DNA from 3 places in the Thermocrispum sp. genome. Region 1 is predicted to be linked to each of the others. Evidence: predicted binding sites of a transcription regulator. Region 1 holds the regulator's gene; each other region holds the start of a gene.
What was found. The regulator LexA, encoded in region 1, represses DNA repair genes until DNA is damaged. The targets are predictions, from matches to a motif close to CGAACACGTGTTCG.

Region 2: a site for LexA is predicted at 5,431-5,444, ahead of imuA' (DnaE2-dependent mutagenesis accessory factor ImuA'). Genes of this name have one in related genera too.
Region 3: a site for LexA is predicted at 2,577-2,590, ahead of CXP56_RS06180 (SAV_6107 family HEPN domain-containing protein). Genes of this name have one in related genera too.

The regions. Positions count from the first base shown of each region.
Region 1 covers NZ_PKFA01000037.1:20,850-28,803, forward strand. Annotated here, with positions in the region: gene CXP56_RS08050 (DUF349 domain-containing protein) at 1-609, opposite strand, end outside; gene CXP56_RS08055 (class III extradiol dioxygenase subunit B-like domain-containing protein) at 843-1,568, shown strand; gene miaA (tRNA (adenosine(37)-N6)-dimethylallyltransferase MiaA) at 1,622-2,527, shown strand; gene dapF (diaminopimelate epimerase) at 2,534-3,358, shown strand; gene hflX (GTPase HflX) at 3,401-4,879, shown strand; gene CXP56_RS08075 (hypothetical protein) at 4,908-5,936, shown strand; gene lexA (transcriptional repressor LexA) at 5,943-6,605, opposite strand; gene CXP56_RS08085 (hypothetical protein) at 6,886-7,338, shown strand; gene nrdR (transcriptional regulator NrdR) at 7,756-7,954, shown strand, end outside.
Region 2 covers NZ_PKFA01000058.1:34,536-42,489, reverse strand. Annotated here, with positions in the region: gene CXP56_RS15010 (cell division protein PerM) at 1-705, shown strand, start outside; gene purN (phosphoribosylglycinamide formyltransferase) at 757-1,425, shown strand; gene purH (bifunctional phosphoribosylaminoimidazolecarboxamide formyltransferase/IMP cyclohydrolase) at 1,422-2,972, shown strand; gene CXP56_RS14995 (MerR family transcriptional regulator) at 2,944-3,693, opposite strand; gene CXP56_RS14990 (DUF6194 family protein) at 3,852-4,274, shown strand; gene CXP56_RS14985 (hypothetical protein) at 4,464-5,024, shown strand; gene imuA' (DnaE2-dependent mutagenesis accessory factor ImuA') at 5,556-6,248, shown strand; gene CXP56_RS14975 (DNA polymerase Y family protein) at 6,494-7,954, shown strand, end outside.
Region 3 covers NZ_PKFA01000025.1:69,640-77,593, reverse strand. Annotated here, with positions in the region: gene def (peptide deformylase) at 1-279, shown strand, start outside; gene CXP56_RS06185 (maleylpyruvate isomerase N-terminal domain-containing protein) at 1,198-1,962, opposite strand; gene CXP56_RS06180 (SAV_6107 family HEPN domain-containing protein) at 1,962-2,483, opposite strand; gene CXP56_RS06175 (GNAT family N-acetyltransferase) at 2,710-3,267, shown strand; gene CXP56_RS06170 (DUF885 domain-containing protein) at 3,758-5,437, opposite strand; gene metF (methylenetetrahydrofolate reductase [NAD(P)H]) at 5,481-6,365, opposite strand; gene CXP56_RS06160 (polyprenyl synthetase family protein) at 6,492-7,571, shown strand; gene CXP56_RS06155 (LLM class F420-dependent oxidoreductase) at 7,618-7,954, shown strand, end outside.

The sequences.
Region 1 (7,954 bases):
CTTGCGGTCGACGCCCTTGATCGTCTTCCACTCCTCGAGCATGTCCCGCAGCCGATCGCCCGCTGCCTTCCACTGGGTGGAGTTCGCCGCGATGTCCTCCGCCTCGGCCACCAGGGCCTGCTTGCGCTCGATCGCCGCCTGCCGGGCGGCTTCCCGCTCCTGCTTGACCCGGTCGATCGCTTGTTCGGCGTGGGCGATGACCTGGTTCAGCCGGGCGCGCAACGCCTCGATGTCGCCGACGACGGCCGCTTCGTCCAGCCCGTCGCGCAGGTGCACCGCCGACTGCAGTGCCTGCCTCGGGTTGCCGCTTCCGGAAGCCAGGCGCGTCTCCAGCAGCTCGACTTCCGTGCGCAGGTCGTCGAAGCGGCGGGCGTAGTGCTGCAGGCCTTCCTCCGGGGAGCCCGCTTGCCACACCCCGACGGCGCGTTCGCCGTCGGGAGTCCGCACGAAGACGGTGCCGTCTTCGTCGACGCGTCCCCACCGCTGCGGCTCCGCCTCGGCGTGCGGCACCGGCGGTGCCGCGTGCGCGATGCTCACGTGCCCGTGCAACACCTCACTGGGGGCAGGGGCACTGGTTGACTGCTGTTCGGTCGCCTTGTCGTCGGCCATGGCCGGCTCCCTTGTCTGACTGCGTGCCGTGCGGGTGGACCCCGCAGGCGCCCCGCCGTGCGGCGGGGCCGGACTCTGCTGCACACCACTATTCCGGTAGTAAGTCCGAATTCAAGCAGGTCAGTCACGAATGCGGTACTCGGGAACCGTCCTCGGTGCTCCCGGTAGCCTCGAGCTGACGCCGGTACCAGCCACACGGTGTGCCGAAAACGACGCCGGCGCGGAGGAGTTCGATGATCACGCGGGTTGCGGTCGTACCGAACCCCCCGCTGCTGGTTCCGGAACTGGTGCCCGGCTCGGTGGCGGACACGGCAGGGGTGCGCGACGCCGTACTGGAGGCGGCCGCGTGGTTGGCCGAGGAATCAGAGCACTGGCTGGCGATCGGAGTCCATGACGGTCCACGCCGGGCGGTGCCGCCGTCGACGCGCAGCACCTTCGCCGGATACGGCGTCGACGTGCCCGTGGCCCTTTCGGACGAGCCGGGCGGGGAAGTGGAGCCGGATGCCCCGCTGCCCGCGCTCGTGGCCGGGTGGCTGCGTGGGCAAACCGGTGCCACGTCGGTGCACGTCGAGTTGGTGCCGCCCGGCTATCCGCCGGACGAATGCATCGGCTTGGGGAGGCGGCTGGCGGACGCGGCGCAGCGCTCGGCAGTCCCCGGACCGGGTGTGCTGCTCGTCCTCGGCGACGGGTCGATCCGGCACGGCGAACGCGCACCGGCCAGGCCGGACGAGCGGGCTCCGGCCTTCGAGGCACGCGTTGCGGCGGCACTCGCCAAGGCCGACGCCGCGGCGCTGAGCAGCATCGAGCCGGAGCTGGCCGCGGACATGGGGGCGATGGGCCGCGCGGCATGGCAGGTCGCCGCCGGGGTGCTCGGTGACGACCGGTGGGTGAGCAAGCTGTTGTACTCGGATGCACCATTCGGGGTGGGCTACCACGTCGCGACCTGGGAACGACCGTGACCGAACCTGCGCTTTCCCCCGCTGCCGAGGACGCCGGGGCGGACGCCGCCGGCCTGCGCCCGGTGGCCATCGTCGGTCCGACGGCGACCGGCAAGTCGGACCTGGCCATCGAACTGGCGCTGCGCGTCGGCGGGGAGGTCGTCAACGCCGATGCGATGCAGCTGTACCGGGGGATGGACATCGGCACGGCGAAAGTGCCACCCGCCGAGCGGCGCGGCGTCCCACACCACCTGCTGGACGTGCTGGAGGTGACCGAAACCGCGTCGGTTGCGGCATTCCAGCGTGACGCACGGGCGATCATCGAGCGCCTGCTGGCGCGCGGAGTCGTGCCGGTGGTCTGTGGTGGCTCGGGCTTGTACGTCCGAGCGATCGTCGACGATCTCCGCTTCCCGGGGACCGATCCGGCGGTACGGGAACGGCTGGAACGCGAGGCGGCACGGCGAGGCGCCGAAGCCATGCACGCCAGGCTGGCCGAGCTGGACCCGGCGGCCGCGGTGGCGATCCTGCCCACCAACGCGCGCCGGATCGTGCGGGCCCTCGAGGTCATCGAGATCACCGGCAGACCGTTCTCGGCCACCATGCCCAAGCCGGGGCCGCCGCGCTACGGCACGGTGCTGATCGGCCTGGACCGCGACCCGGACGAGCTGGACGCGCGGGTGGACGCCCGCGTGGAGCGCATGTTCGCCCACGGCTTGGTGGACGAGGTCCGGCGGCTGCTGCAGCGTGGCCTGCGCGACGGCAAGACGGCGTCCCAGGCGCTGGGCTACAAGCAGGTGATCGAGGCGATCGACGGTGACGGTGACTTCGCCGCAGCGGCGGAGGCGACCGCGCGGGCGACCCGGCGGTTCGTGCGCCGTCAACGGTCGTGGTTCCGCCGGGACGACCGCATCACCTGGCTGGACGCCGGCGATCCCGATCTGCTGACCCGCGTGGTGAAGCTCGTCGAGGACAGGCCGTAGCCTGGCGTGGTGGGTATCGGTTTCGTCAAGGGCCACGGCACCCAGAACGATTTCGTCGTGCTCCCCGACGCAGGCAATGCGCTGGACCTGACGGCGGCTCGTGTGCGGGCGTTGTGCGACCGGCAGCGCGGCCTGGGCGCGGACGGGGTGTTGCGGGTGGTCCGCGCCTCCGCCGCAGGCCTGGAGGGCACCGCGGCCGACTGGTTCATGGACTACCGCAACGCGGACGGTTCGGTGGCCGAGATGTGCGGCAACGGGGTGCGTGTGTTCGCCCGTTACCTGGTCGAGGCCGGGCTGGTGGACTCGAGGGAATTCCCGGTGGCCACCCGGGCCGGTGACCGGCAGGTGCGGGTGCACGACGACATGTCGGTGACGGTGCACATGGGAACGGTGCGGGTGACGGGCAGCTCGTCGGCCAAGATCGGCGGTGTCGAGGTGCGTGGTCTCGCCGTGGACGTGGGCAACCCGCACCTGGTGTGCCTGGTCGACGCGGATGTCGACACGTTCGATCTGCGTGATCAGCCGTGGTACGACGAGGCGGATTTCCCGGATGGCGTGAACGTCGAGCTGGTCAACCGAGCTGACGGGGCGCTGCGCATGCGTGTCCACGAGCGTGGTGTGGGGGAGACCCGGGCGTGCGGCACCGGCACCGTGGCCGTCACGGCCGCGGACCTGCATCTGCTCGGCGAAAGCGAGGGGAGCCGGGCGGTGCACATGCCCGGCGGGCGTGTCGAGGTGCGCGTGGCCGGCGGCGAGGCGACCATGACCGGCCCAGCCGAGTTCGTCGCCTCGGGCGAGATCGCCGATGCCTGGTGGGCCGCGCAGCGGTAAAAGATTCGTCGTCACGGCCGGGCCGTGGGACGATGGAGGTGTATGACAGAGACGAAGAACTGGCGCGATGCGCCGGAAGCAACGGACCAACGGCCCGGCACGCTCGCCGACGAGGCCGACGAGCCCTCGGTCGGCGAGCTGGAGAAGGAAGGGCGTGCCGCGCTCCGGCGGGTCGCAGGCCTGTCCACCGAACTGCACGACGTCACCGAAGTCGAGTACCGCAAGCTCCGCCTCGAGCGCGTCGTGCTGGTCGGCGTGTGGACCGAGGGCACTGCGCAACAGTCGGAAGCCTCGCTCGCCGAGCTCGCCCGGCTGGCCGAGACGGCGGGCTCGCAGGTGCTGGAAGGCTTGGTGCAGCGGCGGAACCGGCCGGATCCGGCCACCTACATCGGTTCCGGCAAGGTGGCCGAACTGGCCGACGTGGTGCGCTCCACCGGAGCCGACACGGTGATCGTCGACGGGGAACTGTCGCCCGGCCAGCTGCGCCAGCTGGAGGAGAAGCTCAAGGTCAAGGTCATCGACCGGGTCGCGCTCATCCTGGACATCTTCGCCCAGCACGCGCGGTCCCGGGAGGGCAAGGCGCAGGTCGAGCTGGCCCAGCTGCAGTACCTGCTGCCGCGCTTGCGTGGTTGGGGTGAGTCGCTGTCCCGGCAGGCAGGCGGCCGGGCGGGCGGCGCCACCGGTGGTGTCGGTCTGCGTGGTCCCGGTGAGACGAAGCTGGAGACGGACCGCAGGCGCATCAACAAGCGGATCGCCAAGCTGCGGCGCGAGATCGCGGCCATGGAGACCGTGCGACGCACCAAGCGCAGCCGCCGGGAGGCCAACGAGGTGCCCAGCGTGGCGATCGTGGGGTACACCAACGCGGGCAAGTCGAGCCTGTTGAACGCGATCACCGGCGCGGGTGTGCTGGTGGAGGACGCGCTGTTCGCCACGTTGGATCCGACGACGCGGCGGGCGCAGACGCCGGACGGCCGCACGTTCACGCTGACCGACACGGTCGGGTTCGTGCGTCATCTGCCGCACCAGCTGGTCGATGCGTTCCGGTCGACGTTGGAGGAGACCACCGGCGCCGACCTGCTGCTGCACGTGGTGGACGGTGCCGACGCGGCGCCCGAGGACCAGGTGGCGGCCGTCCGGCAGGTGCTGCGGGAGGTCTCCGAGCACCAGGGCGTGCCGTTGCCGCCGGAGCTGGTGGTGATCAACAAGGCGGACCTGGCGGGCGAGGTGAACCTGATGCGGCTGCGGCATCTGCTCCCGGACGCCGTGGTCGTCTCGGCACGCACCGGCCAGGGGCTGGACAAGCTGGTCGACGCGATCGCGGACCGGCTGCCCCGGCCCGCGGTGATGGTCGACGCGCTCGTGCCGTACGCGCGTGGCGAGCTCGTGGCCCGCGCGCACGCCGAGGGCGAGGTGCTGGTCGAGGAGCACAACCCGGAAGGCACTCGGCTGACCGCCCGGGTCAAGCCCGACCTGGCCGCGGCGTTGAAAGAGTTCGCCGTCGATGGTGCCGCCACGCGCTGACCGATCCGGTCGGCGGACGCGGCTGACCGTGGGCGCAGCAGTGGCCGTGGTGATCGGCATTGCTGCCGGGGCTCCGGTGAGCACCGCGGCGGAGGTGCCGGCGCCGAAGACGTTGTGCACCGTCGACGACCCCCGCCTGCCCGAGCTGTCCGGCTTGGCCTCCAACGGCCGCGAGCTGTTCGCCGTCAACGACGGCGGGACACAAGTCGAGGTCATGGTGCTGGATCGTGAATGCACCGTCCAGCGCACGATCACCGCAAGCATCGATCCCTACGACGTGGAGGATCTGGCGCTCGACGCCAACGGCGTGCTGTGGCTGTCCGACACCGGCGACAACGGCAAGGCCCGGGAGACCGTGGCGCTGATCGCGGTGCGGCCGGACGGCAGCGCCAGCCTGCATCGGCTCACCTATCCGGACGGCCAGCACGACGCCGAAGCCCTGCTGCTGGACCGTCGCGGCACGCCGTACGTGGTGACCAAGAGTGTGCTCGGCCGGTCGGCGGTCTATCGGCCTGCCGAGCGCCTGCGCACCCCGGGGCCGACACCGCTGGAGAAGGTGGCCACCGTCAGCTTCGCCGTGACCGGCACGCCGGGCGGGCCCGACCAAGTGGGACCGATCGGATCGATGCTGGTCACCGGCGGCGCGGTGAGCCGAGACGGCACCGTCGTGGCGCTTCGGACCTACACCGACGCCTACCTTTTCCCGGCGCCCGACGGGAACGTGGTCGCCGCGCTGAAGCGTGAACCGGTGCGTGTCCCGCTGCCCGGCGAGCCACAGGGCGAGGCGATCGCGTTCGACCCGGACGGCACGCTGCTGGCCGCCGGCGAAGGGGTCGGCCAGCCCATCCGGGCGGTACGCAAGGCCGCGGCCCTGGTCGACGCGGCGACGTCCACCCAAGACGGCTCGTCCTCGGGCAAGGCTGGGAACAGTGACGCACCCTCCGAGTCGTCGTCCGGAGATCAGCAGCGGTCCAGGCTGCCTGCGCTGGTGGTCGCCACGTTGACTGCTGTCGTGCTGTGGTTCGGGCTGGGCAAGCTCCGGCGCAGGCGCCGCTAGCCGGCCTCAGAGGCGCCGCAGGACCGCGACCACCTTGCCGAGGATCGTCGCCTCGTCGCCCGGAATGGGGTCGTAGGCCTCGTTCTGCGGCATCAGCCACACGTGGCCGTCCTTGCGCTTGAACGTCTTGACCGTGGCTTCGCCGTCGATCATCGCTGCGACGATCTCTCCGTTGTCGGCCGTCGGCTGCTTGCGCACCACGACCAGGTCGCCGTCCGCGATCGCCGCGTCGATCATCGAGTCACCGGCGACGGTGAGCAGGAACAGCTCGCCCTCGCCGACGAGGTCCTTCGGCAGCGGGTAGATCTCCTCGACGGCCTGCTCGGCGAGCACCGGGCCGCCCGCGGCGATGCGCCCGACCAAGGGCACGTAGGCAGGCTCCGGCCGTGCCTGCTCGGCGGCGACTTCCTCCTCGGTGCTGCGCGGACGCTGGGGGAGGTCGGCCGGGACGATGCCCACCGCGCGCGGCCGGTTCGGGTCACGCCGCAGATACCCTTTGCGTTGCAGTGCCAGCAGCTGGTGCTGCACCGACGACGTGGAGTTCAGCCCCACCGCGTCGCCGATCTCGCGCACGCTCGGCGGGTAGCCGCGTTCGTCCACCCAGGAGCGGATGACCTCGAGGATCTGGCCCTGACGTGCGGTGAGATCGCTCGGCCGGGTGGTCCGCAGTTCCCGGACGTTGTCGTTCTTCCCGCTCGCGCGCCGCCGTGTGCCTTGCTTCGGCTGCTGTGCCACCGCTGTCCTCCCAGGCTGGTCCGCGACATCCGAGTACGTCGCGTCACCGACAGTAACGCGTGCCCTGGCCAAGTTCAAACACGCGTTCGAACGACACGCCGGTGAAGTCTCGATTTTGTCGGTCCCGCGTGGTACACATCGATCACGTGTTCGACGAACGCATGTTCGAACACTCCGGCGGCCGGACGCGAGCCGATGGCACGAAGGAGGAAGCATGACGGTCCTTGCGAGCGAGGGATGTCGGCGCCCCGTCGCCGTGCAGCCGCGAGGCGCCTGTCGGCGTACTTCCGAGGAGGCGTTGCGTCGTCCGCCTCGGGCGGGCCGCGTGGTGGCCAGTCCGCGGCGCACCGGCGTGGCGTGCGGGCCGCGTTCCGCGGCGCGGCAGTGGCGCGTGATGGTCGCGGTAGCCGTGGCGGTGGCCTGCGCGGTGGTGGCTTTCGGGCTGCTGCTCGGCGGTCTGGCGCACGGGGTGGCGGCGGAGGTGCCGGATCGCACGGCCATCGTGTCGATCGCCCCGGGGGAGACGCTGTGGGACGTGGCGGTCAAGTTTGCGCCTCACAGTGATCCGCGTGCGGTCGTCGAGCGCATCGAGGAGTTGAACGGCGTGTCGGCGGGCGCGGTGGCTCCCGGTCACGCGCTGACCGTGCCGGTCGAGTCGCGGGGCTAGCGGGGCGTGCCGCGACGGCAGGCCCCCGCTCGCGGGATCGGCTTCGCGCGTCGTGTCCTGCGCGTGTCGTGTCGGCTTGGCGGCGTCCTGTCGGCCGGGTGCCGAGGATCGTCGCAGTCTCCGCCGGGCCGTGTCGGCGACGGAGGGTGAGGGGGTGAATTCGTAGCGGACTTCACCCGCGTGAGAGTTGCGAAGTCGCCCCCGGCGTTCTAGTGTCGACCCCAACATGTAGTAGTTACATGCGTGTAGTTGTTCCACAATTTGGGTTGCTGACGAAGTAGTTGTCCACAGCAGGCGGTGGGTTGTCCACCGTCGATCCACAAGACGATCACCAATCCGCGCCCGGGGAGTCCAACGGAGGCAGGGCGTGTGATGGGTGGGCTGGTGCGTGGTCGTTGAGGTCCCGGAGGTCGCGGCATGCGGTGCCCGTTCTGCAGGCACGAGGATTCGCGTGTGGTCGATTCCCGGGAAGTGGATGACGGCCAGGCGATCCGGCGGCGCCGTGCGTGCTCGAAGTGCGGCCGCAGGTTCACCACGTCCGAAACGGTGGTACTCGCGGTGGTGAAGCGGTCCGGCGTCACCGAACAGTTCAGTCGGGAGAAGGTCGTCGACGGCG
Region 2 (7,954 bases), on a different contig from region 1:
GGATTCGCGTTCGGTGACCTGCGGCTGAGCCTCTACTCGTACACGGCGGCCGACATGCCCGCGGTGCCCTTGCTGGCCGCGCTTCCCGAACAACCGGCCTCCTGGTGGCGCGCCCTGGTGGTGTTGCCGCTCGGCGTGGGCATGGCCGTCGGCATGCGGCTGCGGACGTCCTCCCCGAGCCCGCTGCACCGGGCCCGGTCGGTCGTCGTCGCTGGTGCGGTCGTCGGGTTCGGCATGGTCGTGCTCGGTGCGCTGGCGAGCGGCCGGATCGGCGCCAGGGGCGGATTGGCGCTGGATCTGGCCGCGGTGTCGGCGGCCGCGTTCTGCTGGATCGTCATTCCGGCGGGGCTCGTCGCGCATTTCGCCGGCGAGCGCCCGCCGAAGGTCGAACGGCGGAAGAGAGCCGGCGCCGGGACATCGTCGCCGGAAACCGCGGGCGAGCACGCGGATCAGCCGACGGTGGACGGCGAGGCAGAGCAAGCAGCGGCCGTGGACCAGGAGCAACCCGAAAAGCAGCAGGAGGACCGCGAGGCGGCCGAGCATCAGCCCGGACAGCCCCCAGCGGACCAGCAGCAGGCAGATGATCGGCAGGCGGATGACGAGCCACCAGAGCCGAAGGACGCCAACGAGGCGCAGGCGAGTGCGGGCAAGCCAGCGGAGAGCAAGCCCACAGGTGACGATCCCGAAGAAGACGCGCAGCCGTGACGTCTTCTAGGGTTGCTGGTGTCGTCATCCCGGTGAGAACGAGGCCCGTAGGTGCATAGCGAGTCGGAATCCCCCGCAGCAGCCGCCACGGACGGGGTGCGGGTCACGCTCCCGAACCCGGCTCGGCTGGTGGTCCTGGCCTCCGGATCGGGCACGCTGTTGCAGGCTTTGCTGGATGCTGCGGCGTCACCGGACTACCCGGCCGACGTGGTGGCGGTGGGGTCCGACCGGTCGAAGGCCATGGCGTTGCAGCGAGCGCGCGATGCCGGGGTGCCGGACTTCGTGGTCCGGCTCGCCGACCACGCCGACCGGGCCGAGTGGGACGCGGCGCTGACCGACGCCGTCACGGCGTACCGTCCGGATCTGGTGGTCTCCGCCGGTTTCATGAAGCTGCTCGGCCCGCGTTTCCTGGCGCGGTTCAGCGCGCGTGTGATCAACAGCCATCCGGCGTTGCTGCCGTCGTTCCCCGGTATGCACGCGGTCCGTGACGCGCTGGCCGCGGGGGTCAAGGTGACCGGTACGACGGTGCATTTCGTCGACGCCGGGATGGACACCGGGCCGATCATCGCGCGTCGTTCGGTGGAGGTGCTGCCCACCGACGACGAGGAGAGCTTGCACGAGCGGATCAAGGTCATCGAGCGGAGGCTGCTGGTCGACGTGGTCAGCACGTTGATCCGGCGCGGCTGCACCATCGTCGACGGGAGGGTCGAGATTCCATGACTGGTACGCGTCCGGTGAAGCGCGCCCTCATCGGGGTGTCGGACAAGACCGGGCTGGCCCGGCTGGCCACCGGCCTGCACGAGGCGGGCGTGGAGATCGTGTCGACCGGCGGCACGGCCAAGGCCATCGCGGAGGCCGGCGTGCCGGTCGTCCCGGTGGAGCAGCTGACCGGGTTCCCCGAATCGCTCGACGGCCGGGTCAAGACGCTGCATCCGCACGTGCACGCCGGGCTGCTGGCGGACATGCGCAAACCCGCGCACGTCCGGCAGCTCGACGAGCTCGGCATCGCACCGTTCGACCTGCTGGTGGTGAATCTGTACCCGTTCGAGCAGACGGTGGCTTCGGGTGCCGCGCCGGACGAGTGCGTCGAGCAGATCGACATCGGCGGACCGGCGATGGTGCGCGCGGCGGCCAAGAACCACCCGAGCGTGGCCGTGGTGGTGGATCCCGCTCGCTACGAGTGGGTGCTGGACCGGGTCGCCGCGGGCGGGTTCACGCTGGCCGAGCGGCAGCAGCTCGCTGCGCAGGCTTTTGCGCACACGGCGAGCTACGACGTGGCGGTCGCCTCCTACTTGAACAGCGTCGTGGCACCCGAGCCGGACACCGCGTTTCCCACGTGGGTGGGAGCTACCTGGCGGCGGGCCAACGTGCTGCGGTACGGCGAGAACCCGCACCAGCAGGCGGCGTTGTACGTCTCGGGCCGCTCCGGCCTGGCGGCTGCACAGCAGCTGCACGGCAAGGAGATGTCGTACAACAACTACGTCGACGCCGACGCGGCCCTGCGGGCCGCCTACGACCACGAGCGGCCGGCGGTGGCGATCATCAAGCACGCCAACCCGTGCGGCATCGCGGTCGGCGCGGACGTCGCGGAAGCCCACCGCAAGGCGCACGCGTGCGATCCGCTGTCGGCGTTCGGCGGGGTGATCGCGGCGAACACCGAGGTGTCGGTGGCCATGGCCGAGCAGGTCGCCGAGATCTTCACCGAGGTCATCGTGGCCCCGTCGTACGAAGACGGCGCGGTCGAGGTGCTGCAGCGCAAGAAGAACGTGCGCATCCTGGTCTGTCCGCCGCCGGAGCGCACCGGAGCCGAGATGCGCGCGGTGTCCGGCGGCCTGTTGCTGCAGTCGCGCGACGCGGTGGACGCCGAGGGCGACGACCCGGCGAACTGGCAGCTGGTGTGCGGGCCGGCCGCGGACGCCACCACGCTGGCCGACCTGGAGTTCGCCTGGCGGGCGGTGCGGTCGGTGAAGTCCAACGCCATCCTGCTGGCGCACGACGGGGCGAGCGTCGGTGTCGGCATGGGTCAGGTCAACCGGGTCGACTCCTGTCGGCTCGCGGTGCAGCGTGCCGGTGACCGTGCCGTCGGGGCGGTCGCCGCCTCGGACGCCTTCTTCCCGTTCCCGGACGGTCTGGAAGTGCTCGCAAAGGGTGGCGTGCGGGCCGTGGTGCAGCCGGGCGGCTCGGTGCGGGATGCCGAAGTGATCGCCGCGGCGGAAGCGGCGAACGTGACGATGTACTTCACCGGGGTCCGGCACTTCGCCCACTGACCTCGTCGAGCGTGCCGGCCGGGCTTTCGGTTCGGTCGTCGCCGAGCAGCGCGGCCAGTGCGGCGGTGCCTGCCAGCATCGCTTTCGAGCGTGCGTCGAGGGTTTCGTCGCGCGCGGCAAGCATCCGGTGTATGTCGTCGAGCTCGTGCTGCCTGCGAAGCTGCGGCATCACCTCAGCGAGCAGCGTGATCGGATATCCCGCTCGCCGTAGCTGATGGACGATGCGTGCATCGCGCACCTGGGCCGGTGTGTAGCGCCGGACCTTGGTGCCCGGGTCGCGGCTGGGGACGACCAGGCCTTCCGCGTCCCAGTGCCGCAGGGTCGACGGGCGCACGCCGAGCGCTTCGGCCAGCTCGGAAATCGTCATGGCGTCCGAGGGACGAACGTCCGTGATCGGTTCGAGGGTGATCGTTTCGGCGGCTTGTTTGGCCATGGCGAGCTGCCGGCGCTGGCGGTCCAAGTCGGCGTGCGCCGCGTCCAGTCGTGCCAGGGCACCGGAGATGTCGCCCGCGTTGACCGCGCGCAGCACCTCCTTGGCTTCCGTCGGCCCCATTCCGGCAGCGAATCCGCGGTAGGCCCGCGCGGCGTGGATGTGCCTGTCCTGGTAGATGCGGTGGCCGGCCGGCGTGCGTTCCGCTGGCGGGATCACTCCGCCCTGTTCCAGCAGGCGAATCTGCTGGACGGAGTACCCGCTGCGGCGCGCCACGTCGACCGTTCGCACAACCCCCACTTTCGAGTCGGGAGCTCCTGACCAGGGCGATTATCGACGAAAGTCGCCATAAGCACTTCAATGAAACGCTTCATGCATGGACAAAGACGAGATCATCGAGCTGGTTGCGGGGTTTCCCGGTGTGCTGACTGTGCTGCCTGGCCCTGGTGATGGCTCTCCGGAGATCAGCTGGGGGGGGGGACGCCTTCTTCTACTACGCACCGGACGGGGTGCCACCGGCGAAAGGGCAGCCGTTCGCGACGGTCGTGACGAAGGATTACCCGGGGGACGAGGACTCACGGCTGGATCGTTCCGGCGTGTTCCGGGTGAACGTGTTCGCAGGGCGGGAGGCCTTCGAGCGCTGGACCGGTCGCTCGCCCCGCGAGGCCGCGGTGGAGAAGGTGGACGTGAGTCGGTTCGACGTGATCTTCGCGCACCCGGTCTACGGGTCGCTCGGATGGCTGGCCGTGGTCAATCCGGGCCCGCGCACCGAGGCGGCGGTGCGGGAACTGCTCGGCGAGGCGTGTCGGATCGCGCGGGCCAGGTACGAGCGGCGGGAACGACGCAGACAGCGGGTGAGTGATCACCGGTGAGCACCGCGAATCTGGGGTAAGTTTCCCCGCATGACCGCGCAGGGTCCGACGTGGCAGGCGGCGTCCGGCCCAGGACGTCCGTCGTCTCCGGCTGCGTATCGGCAACCGCCGCCTACGGCCGCTTACCGGCGCCCGCCGACGGCTGGTCCACCCCGTCGGCCGCGGCCTCCTCGGCCGCGCTGGCCGTTCGTGCTGATCGGTGTCGTGCTCGGTGCGGTGGCGCTGGTTGGCGGATATCTTGCGCTGGTCTTCTACAGCTCGGTCGGTGTTGCACCGCTGGCGGATCCGGTGCCCGAGGAGTGCACGGTGTCCGCCGAGCTGCTCGCCGAAGCCGGTACGCCGAGCTGGCAGAGCGGTCCGTTGCACATGCGTGACGGCGTGGAGGGTGTCTCCTGTCGCTGGGTCGCCGGGCCGGACGAGCATGTTCGTAAGCGGCAGCTGAGCGTGGAGGTCGACCGTTATCACGCCAAGCCCGCCGCGCAGGAAGCGGTCGTCGAGCTGACGGCCGGGCGGGGTGGCATGAGCGAGCTGAGCGATGTGGGTGACGAGGCGTTCGTGCGCGCCGTCGACGGGAACGCCGAACTCGTGGCCCGCCGTGGACGGACGGTCGTCGCGGTGCAGCTGGCTGGCTCCGACAAGACCTTCTTCAGCGGACTGCTCGGAGAATCGGAGGATGTCGCCGTGCCTGCCGAGCGACTGAAGAAGCTGGTCGTCGCCGTGGGCCGCGAATTGCTCGCCGACGCACGGTGAGTCGGTGAGGGTTCGGTGCGTCTGCATCGCACCAGGTACCCTCCCGCCCACACCACGTCCTACCGTTCTGCGGGGTTTGCGATGGCCCGGGCTCTGCGGTCGATGCCGACGGCGTGACACGGCTGCCTTCCGTCGTTGGCCCACCGGGCGAACGACGGTTCTCACGCCCCGACGAACCGAGCGGACCACCCTGCCCGGCGGTCCTTGCGCCAGCAGGGGCCTGCGCTTGTTTCGGATGCCGTCGGTTACAGGTTGCTGCGATTGGTGCCGAATTCGTCGGGCGAGGGGTGCCTGGCGCGTTCTCAACCACTCCGACCTGTGGTTTTCCTCGGCCAGCTGACTCGATGGAATGGCCGGTGACGGTGCGCTTGACAAGTGCCCCGGAGGTGGCGTTCACTATCACTATCGAACATATGTTCGAGAACGAAGCCACCGTCGCTCCACGGTGGCCGATGACCGGGAGCTGCCGCCCGGTCGTGGTTTCCGGGAGGTGATGGGATGTCGGGCGCGCGCACGTCCACGGTGCCAGAGGTGGCCGACACCGTGGATGCGGTCGCTCGGCTGGCGTCGTTGCCGGGGTTGACCACCGCGAGTGAGGTGGCAGCTGACGTTGCGGGAGCGTCAGCGACGGGGAAGCTCCTTCCGGTGGTGCCCGAACTGGAGGCCGTGCTGCCCCTCAGGGGCCTGCGGAGGGGCAGCACGGTTTCGGTCACCGGGGCGCGGTCGGTGTTGCTCGCGCTGCTGGCCAGGGCGACCGCGGCGGGGTCGTGGGCCGCCGTGGTGGGGATTCCGGACGTCGGGTTGGCCGCCGCCGCCGAGCTGGGCGTCGAGCTGTGCAGGACGGCGCTGGTCCCGCGCCCGGGTCCGGACGTGGTGCGGGTGGCTGCGGCGTTGCTGGACGGGGTGGACATCGTCGTGGTGCCGGGCGGGACGAGCATGGCGGCGGCGTCCGCGCGCAGGCTGACCGCCCGGGTGCGGCACCGGGGCGGCGTGCTCGTCGCCGAAGGCCGATGGCCTGGGGCGGACGTGGAGTTGGTCTGCACGCCCGGCTCCTGGGACGGAGTGGACGAATTCGGGCGGGGCTACCTGTCGGCCCGCACCATGCGGATCCAGGGGCGCGGCAAGTCCTCGGCCCGGGTGCTGGAGACGACCGTGCTGCTGCCCGGGCCCAGCGGTGGTGTCGAAGCGGGCGAGCACGCGCGGAGGCTCGAGGTGGCGAGCTGATGCGGCAGCGAGTGACGAGGCGGTGGCGTGTTTCGCGGGCAGGCCAGGCGGTGCCGGAGCGGGAGGCGGCGCGATCGGTGGATACCCGTCCCAGCGATGCGGATGCCGGGCAGTCCGGAGGAGGCAAAGCCGCGGCGAGTCCGGATGGCGCGGCCGGTGCGCAAGGCGCGTTTCCCGGGGATGCCGGTGCTGGGAGCTCCGGCTCCGGCGAACGATCCGCGGCGGATGCGCAGCAGGCGGCGCGGCTGGTGGTGGTGTGGTGTCCGGATTGGCCGGTGACGGCCGCGTGCGTGGCCGCCGGTGTTCCCCTGCACCATCCCGCGGCGGTGTTCGCGGCCAACCGGGTGGTGGCTTGCTCTGCGGTGGCGCGGCGCAACGGGGTCCGGCGCGGGATGCGCAGGCGGGAGGCGCAGGCGTCATGTCCGGAGCTGGCGGTGCTTGCGGTCGACCCGGCGCGCGACGCGCGGTTGTTCGAGCCGGTGGCCGCCGCGGTGGAAGAGCTGGTGGTCGGGGTGGACGTGGTGCGTCCCGGGGTGGTGGCCGCCCCGGTGGACGGGGCGCTGACCTACTTCGGCGACGAGCATCGGCTGGTGGAAAGCCTGGTGGGCCACGTGTCGGCCATGGCGGGGGTCGAGGTGCAGATCGGGATCGCCGACGGGTTGTTCGCCGCGCTGGCGGCGGCTCGCCGGTCGTGCGTGGTGGAGCCGGGCGGCAGCCGCAGGTTCCTGGCGCCGCTGCCGGTGACCGAGCTCGATCAGCCGGGCAGCGTCCTGGCCGAGTTCGACGGCTGTGCCGATCTGGTCGCCGATCTGGTCGACCTGTTGCGCAGGCTGGGGCTGCGCACCTTGGGGCAGTTCGCCGAGCTGCCGGAGCGGACGGTGAGTTCGCGGTTCGGCAGGCTCGGCATGCTGGCCCATCGGCTGGCCAGCGGCTTGTCCGAGCGGCCGCTGGACCGGCGCAAGCCGCCCGCCGAGCTGGCGGTGGAGGAGACGTTCGACGTCCCGGTCGGCACGGTGGAGGAGGCCGCCTACGTGGCGGAGCGGATGGCCGGGAAGCTGCACGCGAAGCTGGCGGGCCGGAACCTGGCCTGCACCCGGCTGGGCATCTATGCGCGGACCCTCAGCGGTGAGGAGCTGTCCCGTGTGTGGCGCTGCGGCGGGACGGACGGCGGCACCAATGGCGTTCCGGTGGCCGCACGCGGCATCGCGGACAGGGTGCGCTGGCAGTTCGACAGCTGGCTGCAGGGTGAGCAACGGCCGCAGAGCGGTGTGGTGACGCTCCGGCTGGAGCCGGAAGAGGTGGTCGAGGCCTCCCTGCTGCAACTGCACCTGTGGCGTGGTGGAGCTGGGGACAACCCGGCGGACGACGATGCAGACGAGCGGGCAGGCCGGGCGCTTGTCCAGGTGCAGCGGCTGCTCGGGCCGGAAGCCGTGGTCACCGCGGTGCTGGGCGGCGGGCGGGGCCCGGCCGAGCGGGTGCGGCTGGTGCCGTGGGGTGAGGCCAGGGGCGACGAGGAAACCCTGCGGCGTGGTGCGGGCGCGCAGCAGGAAGTTCCGACCTGGCCGGGCAGGCTTCCAGCGCCGTCGCCGGCGACAGTGCATCCGGAGCCGGTGCGCGCGGCGGTGGTCGATCGCCGGGGTTTGCCGGTGCGGATGACCGAGCGCGGGGTGCTGAACGCACCGCCTGCCCGGGTGGCGGTCGACGGT
Region 3 (7,954 bases), on a different contig from region 1:
CTGGTGGAAGTCTCCGACGACGTGCACGAGGTCGACGAAGGCTGCCTGTCGGTGCCGGAGCTGTGGTTTCCGGTGGTACGGGCCAAGCGCGCCGTGGTCCGGGGCGTGGACGTGCGCAACGAACCAGTCACCATCGCCGGGGAGGGCTTGCTGGCGCAGTGCTTGCAGCACGAGACCGATCATCTGGACGGCAAGCTCTACCTGGACCGGCTGGCCCCGGAACAGCGGAAAAAGGCCTTCCGGATGTGCCGCGAATCGACGTGGTTCTGGCGACGGTGAGCCGGGCGGCCCGGTTTATTGTCGGCGACGGTGAGCCGGGCGGCCCGGTTTCGGGGGAACCGGGCTGTGAGCAGGATGTGGTGGCTCTGCGGCATCGGGCCGGAGCACCGGCACGGCTCAGACGAGCGGGACAAGATCGGCGTACAGAGCGAACGCGCTGGTGAGATACGCGGGATACCGGTGAGGTGAGGTACGCGGGAGGCAGGTCCGCCGCTGGCCGGCCTGCAGCCGACGCGCGCCAGCCACGCGGGCCGACAGCCAGGCGGGTCAGCCGCACCAGGCCGAGAGCCACATGGGTCAACCGCACCAAGCGGACGGCCAACAGGCGTCAGCCGCGACGAACCGACTGCCGGGGGCGTCAGCCACGCCGAGCCGACAGCCAGACAGGCACCAGCCACGCCAAGCCGACAGCCAGGCGGGCGTCAACCGTCCAAACCGCCAACCAAGCGGGCACCAGCCACAGCAAGCCGACAGCCAGACAGGCGCAAGCCGCGCCGAGCCGGCGGCCGGCTGGGCGTCACGCAGGGTCGACGGCAGCGGGCCTCGCCCGGCAAGAACCGCCCGCGGAGCCCAGTCGACGACCATTCCTCACGGGCGTCGGAGTGGCAGCCGCGCCGCATCGGGGGCTGGGTCGGCAATGACGCCCCTGGCGAGTCCGCAACTTCGGGCGACTCGGCCGACGAAAACAAACCAGGACGCCCGGCAAACCAGGACGCCCGGCAGACCGGACGTTGGCCGGCCCTGCGGCCGATGGGATCGGCTGGCCGGCAGGACCATGGCCCGGCCGCCCCGGCAGCTCGGCCACCACGCCCCGGCACCTCGGCCACGTCCTGCCCACTCGGCGCACGTGCGGCTCGGCCAGCACTCTGCCACTCGGTGAGCCTCATGCACCCGCTCGGCACGTGGCCGACCGAACCCTCACCGAGTGGCCAGCCGAAGCAGCGCCCACAGCTGGGCGACGGCGTCCTCGTCCCCCTCCGTGGTCACCGCACCGGTCGGCACTCGCCCCCACAGCCACAGGTACAGCCGCATCGCGGTACCCGTCACGCGCGCGTCGGCCCCTGCCACCTCGTCCGCGTCCGCGCGCCACGCGGCCGTGGCCGACGGGCCGGCCCTGGTCATCCAGTGCCGATCGCCCACGCTGATGCCCACCGTGCCAGCCCGCGTCCCGGACACCCCGAGGACCCCGAGACGATGGCCGTACCACAAGGTCAGCACCTCGTCGATACCGTCGACCGCCACGTCCTCGGCGACCTCGGTGACGTCCTTTTCCGCCGCGCTCTCCACGTCCGTGCGATGCACCGTCGTCTCGTGCGCCATGCGCCTGCGCCAGAATCCGGCCGTGGTGTCCTCCGGCCACCAGGTGCCCGCAGGCTCATGCGGATCCCGCCTCGCCAGCTCCTCGGCCAGTTCCGCATAACTTTCCCGCAGATACTGCTGCACCGGCTCACCACGCGCGGGCTCCCGCTGCCACTCGGTCGGCCGTTCACCGGTTCGCAACCACGCCACGACCATCCGATACACCGAGCCGACATGCCGGACCGTCTCGGCGAGCGTCAGCCCAGGCACCGCAGGTACACGCGCATCCGGGCGGGCGCCCGAGGAGGCATCCACCAGCAATTCGACTTCGACCCCCAGCACATCGAGCAGCCGCCCGTGCTCGACGAGAACCTTCTTCGACATCAGGCGGACCGCAGGTCTCGCTGCGCCGGGACACGCACCGCGGCGCTTTCGCCCGGCACCACCCTGCGCTGACCAGCACGCCGGACACCGCGCGCACGCACACCCTGCGGCGGGCCCGCATACACCGCGCGCGTGGCCAGCTCGGTGAACTGGCCCGCCTGCCGCACCAGATCGTCGGCCGTGCGCCGGCTGATCCGGCCGCTGATGCCCGCCTGCGCGGCATCGTGCAGACCGGAGTGCGCGGCGAAGAACCTCGCCCACTCGGCCAGCTCGGGCGCGGAGACCTCCAACAGCACCCAGCTGCTGGCCGGCTTCGCCCGCCCCCGGTGCGGCCTGCCACGCGCCACCAGCACGGCGGCGGCCGCTCGCAGCGCCGCGGCATAGGCCGCGGTGAACCGCTCGGCGGGCTTGTCGGCCCACTCCGCATCGCCCAGCGTCCGCCTGGCCTGCGCCAGCAACGAACGCGCCATCGGGGCGACCGGGGCGCCGGGCGAGGGCTGCCGGGCCATGGTGCCAGCCATGCTGCTCCCCTCCACTCCTTCGTCGGCGGACCGCGAAGCGAATGCCCGGCGGCGCTTCCCCGATCGCCGCCGGGCCACACCCGAGACCGCTTCCGAACACATGTTCGAACACTGGGAACATTAGCACATATGTTCGAAGGCGGGCAACAGCCCGGTCCGGCAAAAGTGTCCTCGTCAGCGCGTTCGCGATTAGACTTCTCACCGAGAGCGAGGGAGGGAGGCGGTCGTGACAACGATGCCCTCGCGCACCGTCCGCTACGTCGAACTCACGCCCGCCGAGTTCCGGCAGCGGCTGCCCGAATCACTCGATCTCTACGTGCAGGCCATGCGCTACCCGCCGGGCACGGCCGAGCAGCGTGCCCCGATGTGGCTGGCGCACATGCTGCGCGAGGGCTGGCGCAACGTGACCGCCCTCGACGCCGAAGGAACCATGATCGGCCTGGCCTACGGCTATCGCGGCCGACCTGGGCAGTGGTGGCACGAGCAGGTCCGCGCCGGGCTGATGGCCCGTGGCGAGCCGACCGACCCCCTCGACGACTACTTCGAGCTCACCGAGCTGCACGTGCGGCCGGACAGCCAGGGCAGCGGAATCGGCGAGGAGCTGGTGCGCACCCTGCTGGCGGATCAGCGGCAGCCGAGGGTGCTGCTGTCCACCCCGGAGGGCCCCAGCAGAGCCTGGCGCCTGTATCGCCGCCTCGGCTTCACCGACGTGCTCCGGCACTACCGGTTCGCAGGCGACCCGCGGCCGTTCGCCGTCCTCGGCCGCAGCCTCCCCCTCGACTGACGCGACCCGGCGAACACCGCAGAACGCCGCCAGGGCGAGCGCATGCCGGCTCCGGCAAGGCCGGACCAAGAGCGCGGACCGTGATCGCACCCGGAACGCCCCTGCCGGACACTGTGCGCTGAACGACTCGGTCGGACACCGCGCGCCGAACGGCCGGAGTCACGACCCGGCGGTCAGGGCACGACCCGGCAGCCGCCGGAAAGGTGGTCCTCCGACTTTGGCTCGGGCGTCGGCGCCGGAGCGGACCGCCAGCACCACCGACGGAGCCGGGCACAACAGGGCACGACGTGACAGCACCAGAGCGACCGCCGAGCTGAAGCCCGCACGACAAACCAGGCACGGACCAGGGCAGGACCGGCCAGCACGCCACGGGGCCGAGCCGCGGCGGACCATGGACGCGCATCGGTACCAGGCGGCCGGCCAATGCTCCGGACCGGAGGCTCGCCAGGGCCCACGGCGAGGCACGACCACCAGTGCCGCACGGCCGGAGTCAGTACAACGCGGCCAGCTGCTCGCGCAACGTGTCCAGCCCCATCCCACCCAGGCGCAACGCCCTGGTGTGGAACTCCTTCAGGTCGAACGCCGCCCCGGCCCGCCGCCGGGCGTCCTCGCGGGCGGCCAGCCACAGCCGCTCGCCGATCTTGTACGCGGGCGCCTGGCCCGGCCAGCCCAGGTAGCGGTCGATCTCGTCCCGCACGTGCGCCGGGTCGGTGATCGTCCGGGTGAGCATGAACTCCAGGCCGAGATCCGGCGTCCACCGCTCGCCTTCGTGGAATCCCGTGCCCCGCGGGATCTCCAGCTCCAGGTGCATCCCGATGTCCACGATCACCCGCGCGGCCCGGAACAGCTGCCCGTCCAGCATGCCGAGCAGGTTGCCGTCGTCCTCCAGAAAGCCCAGGTCGCGCATGAGCAGCTCGGCGTACAACGCCCAGCCCTCGGCCAGTCCGGACGTGGTGCTCATCAGCCGCTGGAACCGGTTCAGCGACTTCTCGTACACGCTGGTGCCGATCTGCAGGTGATGCCCGGGCACGCCCTCGTGGTAGACCACGCTCAGCTCACGCCACGTGCTGAATTCCTCCCGGTCGGCCGGGATGGACCACCACATCCTGCCGGGCCTGCTGAAGTCCTCCGACGGCCCGGTGTAGTACGCGCCGACCGACCCTCCCGGCGGTGCGATCAGGCATTCCAGCCGGGTCAGCTCGCCGGGGATCTCGAAGTGCGTACCCTGCAGCGCCCGCACCGCCTCGTCGGAGTGCTGCTGCATCCACTGCTGAAACGCGTCCTGGCCGACCACGCGATAGCGCGGGTCGGCATCCAGCGCTTCGGCCACCTCGGCCAGCGAACCCCCCGGCTTGATGCGCTGACCGATCTGGCGCATTTCCCGCTCGAGCTCGGCGAACTCGTGCCAGCCCCACTCGTAGGCCTCCTCCAGGTCCACCGCGGAGCCGAGGAACACCCGCGACCACAGCGCGTACTCGTCCCTGCCGACCGCGTCGGTGCTCCTGGCCACCGGCGCCAGCTCGGCACGCAGGAACCCGGCGAACTCGGCGTAGGCCTCCTGCGCTTCCGCGCACCGGCGCTCCACCTCGCGGCGCAATGCTTCGTCGATCGACGCGCCTGCCGCCGCCGACGCCAGCTTCTGGAAGTAGCCCTCGGAACCGTGGAGGCCAGCCCACACCTCGCACTGCTCGGCGACCTTGGCAACCTGGCGCAGCGCAGGCGCACGACCGCGATCGAGGGCTTCCAGCAGCGATGCCCGGTACCCGGCGAGCGCGGCAGGCACCGCGTGCAACCGGGCGGCGATGGCTTGCCAGTCCTCCGCGGTCCGTTGTGGCATCAGGTCGAACACCATGCGGATCTCGTGCGCCGGGCTGGCGATGGTGTTCAGCGGCGCCAGATCCAGGTTCGCCTCGTGCAGCTCGACGGCCAGCCCCACCCGCTCGGTGAACACGGCTTTGGCCACCCGCTCGGAGTCGTCCGCCGGCTCCGCTGCGCGGACCGCCGCCAACGCGCGGCGAGCCAATTCGGCGCGCTGGGCCACGCCGTCCGGCGAGTAGTCGGTCAGCTTGTCGTCGTGGCCCGGGATCCCCAGCGACGTGGCTTCCACTGGGTGAGCCGCGGCGAACTCGTCGACGAAGGTGTTGCAGGTGTCGTGGATGCCCTCTGCCATGCCCGGCAGGCTACCTCCGCAGGCAACCGTCCGCGGCCACGACTCACGCCCGGACCGGAACCAGGCCGAGCCGGGTCACCACTTCCCTGGTCGCCTTGGACCGGTTGAACGTGTAGAAGTGCAGGTTCGGCACGCCCTCGGCGAGCAGCCGCTCGCACAGCTCGGTGGTCACGTCCAGCCCTTCGGCCCGGAACGCCTTCTTGTCGTCGGCCAGCGGCTCCAGCCTGCGCAGCAGCCACTCCGGGGCGGGCGCGCCGGACAGCTCGATCGTCTTGTGCAGCGTCCGCGGCGTGGTCAGCGGCATCACGCCGGGCAGCAGCGGCGCATCCACCCCCGCGGCGGCCAGCCTGTCCCGCAGCCGGAGGAAGTCGTCGGCCTCGTGGAACAACTGGGCGATGGCGAACTCCGCCCCCGCCTGGAACTTGCGCACCAGGTAGCGGGTGTCGGTCTGCAGATCCGGCGAGTGCGGATGCCCGTACGGGAAGGCCGACACCCCGACGCAGAAATCACCGAGCGAACGGATCAGCTCGACGAGTTCGTAGGCGTAGTTCAGCCCCTCCGGGTGCGGCACCCACTCACCGTGGATGTCCCCCGGCGGGTCGCCACGCAGCGCCAGCACGTTCCGCACCCCGACCGCGGCGTAGTGGCCGATCACGTTGCGCAGCTCGGCCACCGAGTGGTCCACCGCCGTCAGGTGCGCCATCGGCACCAGCGTGGTCTCCTGCGCCACCCTGGCGATGCTGCGGATGGTGCCGTCGCGCTTGCTCCCGCCCGCGCCGTAGGTGATCGACATGTAGGCCGGGTCGAACGATTCGAGCTCGCGGATCGACCGCCACAGGATCGCCTCCTCCTCGGCGTCACGGGGCGGGAAGAACTCCACCGAGAACGTGGGTGCCTCGCCGGAGATTCTGGACAGCACCGAGCTCATGTACACAGAGTAACAATCGTCCGCAGACCGGGAATTGTTCCCAAGATCCGGGAGAAAGCTCCCGCAACCGAGCCCACACACCGCCCCGCACGCGCATGTGCACCGGCGACGACGGACGATAGGCGCGTGACAGACACCGACCTGCCCGCAGCCGTCCAGCGCGTCCTCGAGCACTACCTCGCCCGAGCGGCCGGCGACCTCGCCGAGAAGTACCAGCCGTTCGGCGAGGCGGTGGCGGCGCTGCGCGCGTTCGTGCTCAACGGGGGCAAGCGCCTGCGGCCGACCTTCGCCTGGTGGGGCTGGCGGGCGGCAGGTGGCGCCGCGGACGGCCCGGCGGCCGAAGGGGCGCTGCACGCGGCGGCGTCGCTGGAGCTGATCCAAGCCTGTGCCCTCATCCACGACGACTTGATGGACGCCTCGGCGATCCGCCGCGGGGCGCCCACGGTTCATGTCGCGTTCGCCACCAAGCACCGGCAACAGCGCTGGCTGGGCACCGCCGAGGGGTTCGGGCTCGCAGCCGCCGTGCTGATCGGCGACCTGGCCCTGGTGTGGGCGGACGACATGTTCGCCGCCGCGGACCTTCCCGCGGACGCGCTCGCCGCGGCCCGCCCGGTGTGGGAAGCGATGCGCACCGAGGTCCTGGCCGGCCAGTACCTCGACGTCCACACGCAAGCCACCGGCGACGCCAGCCCGGAAGCCGCCCTGCGGGTCAGCGAACTGAAGACCGCCGCCTACACGGTGGCACGCCCGCTGGAGCTGGGAGCCAGGCTGGCCGGTGCGGCCGACGACCTCACCACCGCCCTGCGGTCGTTCGGCACCGACATCGGGGTGGCGTTCCAGCTGCGCGACGACCTGCTCGGCGTCTTCGGCGATCCCGAGGTCACCGGCAAACCGGCAGGCGACGACCTGCGCGAGGGCAAGCGGACGCTGCTGGTGGCACTCGGCATCGAGCGAGCCCGCGACCAGGACGACGAGGGCGCCGTGGAAGCCATCACCCAGGCGATCGGCAACCCCGAGCTGACCCACGACGTGCTGCAGCGTGCCCGGCGGGCCCTCGTCGACGTCGGCGCGGTCGAGGCGGTCGAGCACCGCATCGCCGAACTCACCGAACGCGCCCTGAACACCCTGGCCGCGGCAGGCATCGGCGAGCCGGCGGCCACCGAACTGACCAAGCTTGCCCATGCCGCCACACAACGGCGCCGATGAAGCGGAACTTGATCACCACCCCACATCGCGCGCGTACGGTGAAAACATGACGCCTACCCCCAACAAGCCGATTCGCATCGCGCTGCAGATCCACCCGCAGCACGCCGACTACGCCGACATCCGCCGCGCGGCGCAGGAAGCCGAGGACCTGGGCGCCGACATTCTGTACACGTGGGACCACTTCTATCCGCTTTACGGCGACCCGGACGGCAAGCACTTCGAGTGCTGGACCATGCTCGCCGCGTGGGCGGAGAGCACGTCCCGTGCCGAGTTCGGCGCGCTGGTGACCTGCAACAGCTACCGGAACCCGGACCTGCTGGCCGACATGGCGCGCACCGTCGACCACATCAGCGGCGGCAGGCTCATCCTGGGCATCGGCGCCG